3 regions of the Desulfovibrio intestinivivus genome follow, and region 3 is predicted to be linked to each of the others. Evidence: predicted binding sites of a transcription regulator. Region 3 holds the regulator's gene; each other region holds the start of a gene.

Region 1 (2,261 bases), 2.0 Mb from region 3:
AAGCCCATCTGGCTGGTGGCCGATGAACCGTACCGCTTCCTTGCCTATGACGGTGCGGAAGTGCCTTCGGTGCTGCCGCTCTATCCTTACGCCGTGGTCATCAGCTCTTTTTCCAAAAATCTTTCGCTGCCTGGCGAACGCGTGGGCTTTGCCGCCGTTTCGCCCCTGCTGCACGAAAAGGCCGAGCTCATGGCCGCCCTCACGCTCACCAACCGAATTCTCGGCTTTGTGAACCCGCCCGTGGTGGGCCAACACATCATGGCCGCCGCCCTGGGCAGCCAGGTTGACCTGAACGTCTACGCCGCCCGCCGCAAGGCCATGGCCGAGGTGCTCAAAAACGCCGGATACGAATTCCAGATGCCCGCAGGCGCGTTCTACTTCTTCCCCAAGGCTCCCGGAGGGGATGATGTGGCCTTTGTGAACAGGCTGGTCGAAGAACGCGTGCTGGCTGTTCCCGGCTCCGGCTTTGGCTGCCCCGGTTACTTCCGCCTGGCATTCTGCGTGGGCGAAGAAGTGATCCGCAAGGCTGCCGACGGCTTTGCCAAGGCCCGCGCCTCCGTAAAATAACATCGCAGGCAGGCCCCCAGCCCGATCTCAAACCACTACAGGTAGCAGAAATGACGCAGACCCACTCCGCAACGCCATCGCGCGGCAGGCTTTATGGCCTGATGTCGGCGCTCGCATGCTTCCTCTTGCTTGCTGCCGTTCAGGTTTCCGCCAAGGATATCAGCGTGAAGGACGCCGCAACCCTGTTGCAGACCCCTCCTCAGGGGCTGACCATTGTTGACGTGCGCACCCCGGCTGAATTTCGCGAGGGGCACCTTGCAGGCGCAATCAACATGGACTTTTTCGGCGCATCCTTTGATTCGCAGATACTTGGCCTGCCCAAGGACAAGCCGGTGCTGCTCTATTGCCGCACGGGCAATCGCTCTGCCGGAGCCTACGACGCCATGGAAAAAGAAGGGATAACCAACATTCTCCACATGAATGAGGGCATCACGGGCTGGCAGAAACAAGGCCTGCCGCTGCAAAAATAGCGCGCCGCTGTAGCGCAAGCAGCGTTACCGCTGGCACGGATTCTGCTTCTATTCAGGGCGGAGAGGAAGATTTTTCCTCCCCGCCCTTTTTCTTTGCCTAAACATATGCGCGACTTACGCGCCGCAGGCAAGGCGCGCCGCGCACACGGGCGGCGCAACGGCATGCGTTTTCACAACAGAAACGTCTTGCTGTTTGGGGCATCGTTTCCGGGCAAGGGAAAATTATTCCCTCCCGACAGGAGGCAGAGCATGAACTCGTCATTGTTTATCGGCGCCACAGGCATGAAAACGTTGAGTAGCGGCATGAACGTTATCTCAAACAACATCGCCAATGTGAGCACCATCGGGTACAAGCAGCAAACCGCTCTGTTCTCTGACGTTTTTTACGCGCAGCAAGGGGCCATAGGCGACTGGTGGGATGCGCAGACCAATTCCAAGGTGGCCCTTGGGCAGGTAGGGCAGGGCGTACAGATGGACGCAGTGCTCACGCGGTACAAGCAGGGGGGGCTTGAGTCTACCAACACCGTTACCGATATGGCCATCAGCGGCAAAGGTTTCTTTCAGGTAACGGACAAAACCGGCGAGCAGTATTACACCCGCGCGGGCGACCTCCGGCCCGACAATCAGGGAGTTTGGCGCACACCTGCCGGCATGGCCCTTATGGGCTACAAATACGCGGAGGATGGCACCAAGGGCGGTCTGGCGCAGGTTACAGTTGACAGATTCGCCAAGATGCCCGCCAAGGCCACCACGGCTGTTGATATGCGCTTTAATGTGGGACAGTCCAAAGACACTTCCAGCGACCCCGCAAATCCCTATTTCAGCCTCATTGGTCAGTATAATGCCGCCAACGTGCCTCCCATGAACAGTTCCAGCTACGGCTACGGGCAGAGCATTACCCTGTATGGTGCCGACGGCACGGCCCACTCGGCCACAATCTATTTTGACGGCGCGCCTTCCACAACGCCCGGAACGACCGTGGAGTACCTCATTGCCTCGGATGCCGATGCCAAGGGCGGCAAGGCCCAGCCCCTGATGGCGGGCACCCTCAGCTTCAACGCTAACGGTGAACTCTCCGGCATGTCGGCATACACCCCCAGCACTGCGGGCAGCACAAACCTTGCGGACTGGAACGCGGCCACGCTCTCCAAGGACGGCACCCCCCAGATGACTGTCAACGGTGCGCCTGTCACAGTGAACCTGGGCATCACCGCCAAGAGCGGC
Region 2 (2,261 bases), 2.0 Mb from region 3:
AGGGCGAAAGCCCCGGCATCTTGCAGGGCGCGGGCATCGTCCAGCAGCTTCTGGCCTGCGGCCATGCTTTTGCCCTGCACCTTGAACCCGCCAAAAGCGTTCACAGATTGCGGCGTGAGGCCAAGATGCCCCATGACGGGAATGGAAGCCCGCGTCAGTGCCCGCACTTCTGGGGCAAATTCCGCGCCGCCTTCAAGCTTGACCGCCTGGGCACGGCCTTCAGTCATGAGCCGCCCGGCGTTGCGCACGGTATCTTCCACAGAAACGTGGTAGCTCATAAAGGGCATGTCGCAGACCACAAGGGCTTTTTGCGCACCGCGCGCCACGGCGGCGCAGTGGCGCACCATGTCGTCCACTGTGACGGAAAGCGTATCGGGATAACCCAGCATCACCATACCCAGCGAATCACCTACAAGCAGGGCATCCACCCCGGCCATGTCCATGACCCGTGCGGTGCTGTAATCATAAGCCGTCAACATGACGAGCTTTTCCTGCCCTTTGGCCTCACGGAAGGTAACTATGGTATTCTTCATGACTGAGCCTCCTTCTGATTGGCATCGTGGGCCAGCCCCATGATGAGGTGGGTAAGCTTGGCAGCCGTAAAGTCCGCATGGTGCAGGCCCTCAATGGGGGCCAGTTCCACCACGTCCAGCCCCACCACGCGGCGGCCCGCCACGCAGCGTTCCAGCATGTACTGGGCCTCGCGCCAGTTGATGCCGCCGGGCGAGGGCGTTCCGGTGGCTGGCATGATGGACGAATCAAGCCCGTCCACATCAAAGGTGATGTAAATATTTTTGGGGAAATCCTCGGGCAGGGGCAGCTCCGGCAGGCCCACGCGGGCAAGGAAGTAGGCGTCGTAATGGGTGACGTTGAACTTCTTGCGGATCTCGGCTTCTTCCCGGCAGAAATCGCGCACGGCAAACTGCGTGAGCGGCAGGCCGAGGTCGGCCACGGCGCGGTACATGACGCTGGCGTGTGAAAAGGGGCTGCCCTCATACTGGGGCCGCAGGTCGGCGTGGGCGTCAAACTGCACAACGCCAAAGGATTCGCCCGTTTTTTCAGCCTGCCGGGCCAATGCCCGCAAGGCTCCAAGCGTCACGGTATGCTCGCCGCCCAGCACCACAGGCACGGCCTCGCAGGCAATGGCATGGGCCACAGCGGCCTCTATGCGGTCAAGCGTGTCGGTTATGGGGCCAGCGCAGTCCACGGCCTGGGCGGTAAAAAAACCTGACTCGCCCGGTGCGAATCCGCATTCCCAGGCCTCAAGCTGGTGCGATGCGGCAAGCAGGGCCTGAGGGCCTTTGACCGTGCCGCTGCCATAAGAAACGCTCTGCTCCAGAGGGACGGGGATAATGTGAAACCCTGCCTGCTCCGGTGCTGACTGGGGATATTCAGAAGCCAGAAACTTATCTTGCATTTGTGATCCTGCCGTGATTTGACATAAAAAAACGGCCCGCTTGGGGAGGCAGGCCGTTTCGGTTGGAGGAGACTGTCAGCAAAAGAAAGGAAGGTACTTTCTAAGCTGCAATGGCCGTGCCATAAAAAACAGCATGCGAATAATCATCTAACATGTTGTTTTTTATTTGTAATTTATTACAGCCCCTCTGGCGATGCGTTAAAAATGTTTAACCCTACTTGCCTGTGCCCTGCCTGGAAGGCGCAAAACTGTACAAAATATTTTCTTGCACAGCCTACTGCACAGTGTCCTTGCTCGGCGCAACAGCCGCACCCTGCAAAGAAAGGGACAGCTTTTCGGCCAGTTCGCGCGCGGCGGGCGTATTGCGCCATTCGTCAAAGAGTTTCTGCCAGCCGCCAAAATCCACAAAGTTGCGGTCAAGCTGTTCTTCGTGCATCTGCACCCAGGCGTTGAAAAGCTGCATCTGCACCTGGAAGGTGGAGCTCTCAAAAATCATGGTCGCAGAATCGCGGGGCATGACCTGACCGTCCACATGGGCCAGCACAAAATTACAGACCGCGCGGCGGGAGGTTTCAAAGGTCACTTCCTGACCGTTCATTTCTTCTGCCAGGGGCAGCAGGCGCGGGAACAACTCGCTGATGCGCTCCATGGCCTTGACCGGCACTGCAATGAACAGGGCGGGCTGGCCGTCCGTGGCGGCAGGGGCATCGGGCTTTTCAGAGATGAAATAAAAACGCAGCCAGTTCTCGAACATGACGGCTTCCAGAACCCTGGCAACGCCATTCTGAAATTGTTCTTGAGCTTCGGGCATGGAGACTCCCTTAGTGTTTTACGGCCACGACCC
Region 3 (2,261 bases):
CGGCTTCGGCATCGAGGTTGTAAGTAAACACGTCCACATCCGTATTGCGGGCGTGCCGCCGCTGGGCCTTTACGCGGGCCACCTGGCGCTTGATCTGCGATTCAACCTTGTCTGTCACAAGGTCAATGGCGGCGTACATGTCCGAAGTCTGCTCCGTGGCGTTGATATGCAGGCCCTCGCCCGTAACGGTCACTTCGCAGCGATGACGGAACTTGTCGACTGTCAGCACAACGGCAACGTCAAGGCCAGAGGCCTTGCCAAAAAACCGTCCCAGCTTTTCCATGCGGCGACGGGCATACTTCTTCAGATGTTCGGAGGCTTCAAAATTCTTGAAAGCAAATGAGATGTTCATAAGTTCCTCCTAAGTATTGAGCCACTCGACGGGGAATCAGAAATGCTCCTTGCGCCTTGACGAAGATGGAATATCAAGCGCCGTGCGGTATTTTGCCACCGTGCGCCGCGCAATATTGACCTTGAGACGCTCCTTGAGCATTTCGCCGATACGCTCATCGCTGAGGGGGGATCGGGTATCTTCCTCAGAGATGAATTTCTTGATCAGAGCCTTGACGCTTTCTGAGCCTACCTGACTTCCGTCATCGAGTTCAAGGCCGCTGTTAAAGAAAAACTTCAATTCAAAGATGCCGTGGGGCGTTGCCACATACTTGTTGGTGGTAATGCGGCTCACCGTTGATTCGTGCATGCTGATGTCGTCTGCAATGTCTTTGAGAATGAGCGGCGCGAGCTTGGTCACGCCGTCTTCAAAAAACGGCTGCTGATGGCGCACAATGCTTTCCATAACCTTGTAAAGCGTGCGCTGGCGCTGATACAGGCTCTTGATAAGCCATGAGGCGGAGCGGATCTTTTCGGAACAGTAGTCCTTTTCCTTCTCCGAGCCGCCTATGTTCATCTGGCTCATGGCCGAAAGCTGCAACTGGGGCAGGCCGTCATCGTTGAGCAAAATCACAAATTCGCTGCCCATCTTGTACACAAATACATCGGGGCTTACATAAGTTGGCTCACCGCCGCCAAAACTTGCGCCGGGCAATGGGTCAAGGCTCTGGATGATATCCAGATATTCCTTGAGCTCTTCCATATCGAGCTTGAACTTTCGCAGCAGGGGCTTGTAGCGCTTGGCCTCAAGGTCTTCAAGGTGGGATTCCACCAGCTCCACAAGGATGGGATCGCGGGCGTAATTAAGGTTCTTGATCTGCACCATCAGGCATTCGCGCGCATCACGCGCGGCAACGCCGATGGGGTCAAAAAGCTGCACCCTTTCAAGCACGGGCAGCACGGCCTCGGGCGCAACCTCAGCCATTTCGGCCACTTCTTCAATGGTGGCTTGCAGATACCCGGCTGAGGAGAGATTGCCGATAATGACCTCGCCAATGGCCTTCTGCTCTTCTGTCAGCGAAGAAAGGCGCAACTGCCAGAACAGATGTCCCTCAAGGGTGGGCTTGGCCGCATAGCGGGCTTCAAGAGGCGAAATTTCTTCGGCAAGTTCATATTCGCGCGACTGCGAAAGGCGGGGGGTGCTGGCAAACTCACCGAGGTAATCTTCCCAGTCGGCGTCCTTGGCCAGTTCCCTGTCGTATACTTCCTCCTTGGGCGCTTCGCGGCTTTCCTCGTGCTGCTCCTGGGAGGCATCGTCAGTAAGTGAAGATTCTTCGAGAAAGGGGTTTTCAAGCAGTTCCTGCTGCACAGTTTCCAGAAGTTCCACGCGTGAGAGTTGCAACAGCTTGATTGCCTGCTGCAATTGCGGGGTCATTACCAGTTGCTGTGACAGCTTGAGTTGCTGCCGTAGTTCCAGTGCCATGTGTGCTCTTTTGCCTTAACTAGCCATAGGACTATAGAATTATCTGTTTACAAGTACTGTGCCACATCTGCAAAAATTATGCAATAGCTAACAGTTGCAAGATCAGGTTCACGGCATCCCCAGCCTGCGGCAGGGGCTGCCAGCGCAAAAAACCTGATTTGGCGCAGTTTTTGCGCCGTTGAAATAATCTGCGCACAAAAAAAGAGGAAGGCAATGCCCTCCCCTTTTTGCGCGATTTTGCGATACCCAAGCTTGGTGAAAACCAACAAGCCTCGCTGCATTAACGCTGCGAAATTACACCTTGGCGAACTTTTTCGCCGCTCCGATAAATTCGCGGAACAGCGGATGCGCGTTCATGGGCCGGGACTTGAATTCGGGGTGGAACTGGCAGCCAAGGAACCAGGGATGGTTCTTCAGCTCTATGATTTCCACAAGCGAATCGTCAGGG

What was found. The regulator sigma-54, encoded in region 3, starts transcription at its own class of promoters, with help from an activator protein. The targets are predictions, from matches to a motif close to CTGGCACGGNNNNTGCTT.
Region 1: ACUZ9P_RS03630 (flagellar hook protein FlgE) is a predicted target of sigma-54. The motif match lies at 1,068-1,085, and genes of this name have one in related genera.
Region 2: speB (agmatinase) is a predicted target of sigma-54. The motif match lies at 1,523-1,540, and genes of this name have one in related genera.

The regions. Positions count from the first base shown of each region.
Region 1 is NZ_JBRBQT010000001.1:861,571-863,831, forward strand. Features, by position in the region: gene ACUZ9P_RS03620 (pyridoxal phosphate-dependent aminotransferase) at 1-567, shown strand, start outside; gene ACUZ9P_RS03625 (rhodanese-like domain-containing protein) at 618-1,037, shown strand; gene ACUZ9P_RS03630 (flagellar hook protein FlgE) at 1,287-2,261, shown strand, end outside.
Region 2 is NZ_JBRBQT010000001.1:921,930-924,190, forward strand. Features, by position in the region: gene panB (3-methyl-2-oxobutanoate hydroxymethyltransferase) at 1-533, opposite strand, end outside; gene speB (agmatinase) at 530-1,417, opposite strand; gene ACUZ9P_RS03895 (hypothetical protein) at 1,692-2,228, opposite strand; gene ACUZ9P_RS03900 (class I SAM-dependent methyltransferase) at 2,239-2,261, opposite strand, start outside.
Region 3 is NZ_JBRBQT010000001.1:2,902,827-2,905,087, forward strand. Features, by position in the region: gene hpf (ribosome hibernation-promoting factor, HPF/YfiA family) at 1-352, opposite strand, end outside; gene rpoN (RNA polymerase factor sigma-54) at 389-1,813, opposite strand; gene ACUZ9P_RS12415 (hypothetical protein) at 1,861-2,094, opposite strand; gene ACUZ9P_RS12420 (CTP synthase) at 2,108-2,261, opposite strand, start outside.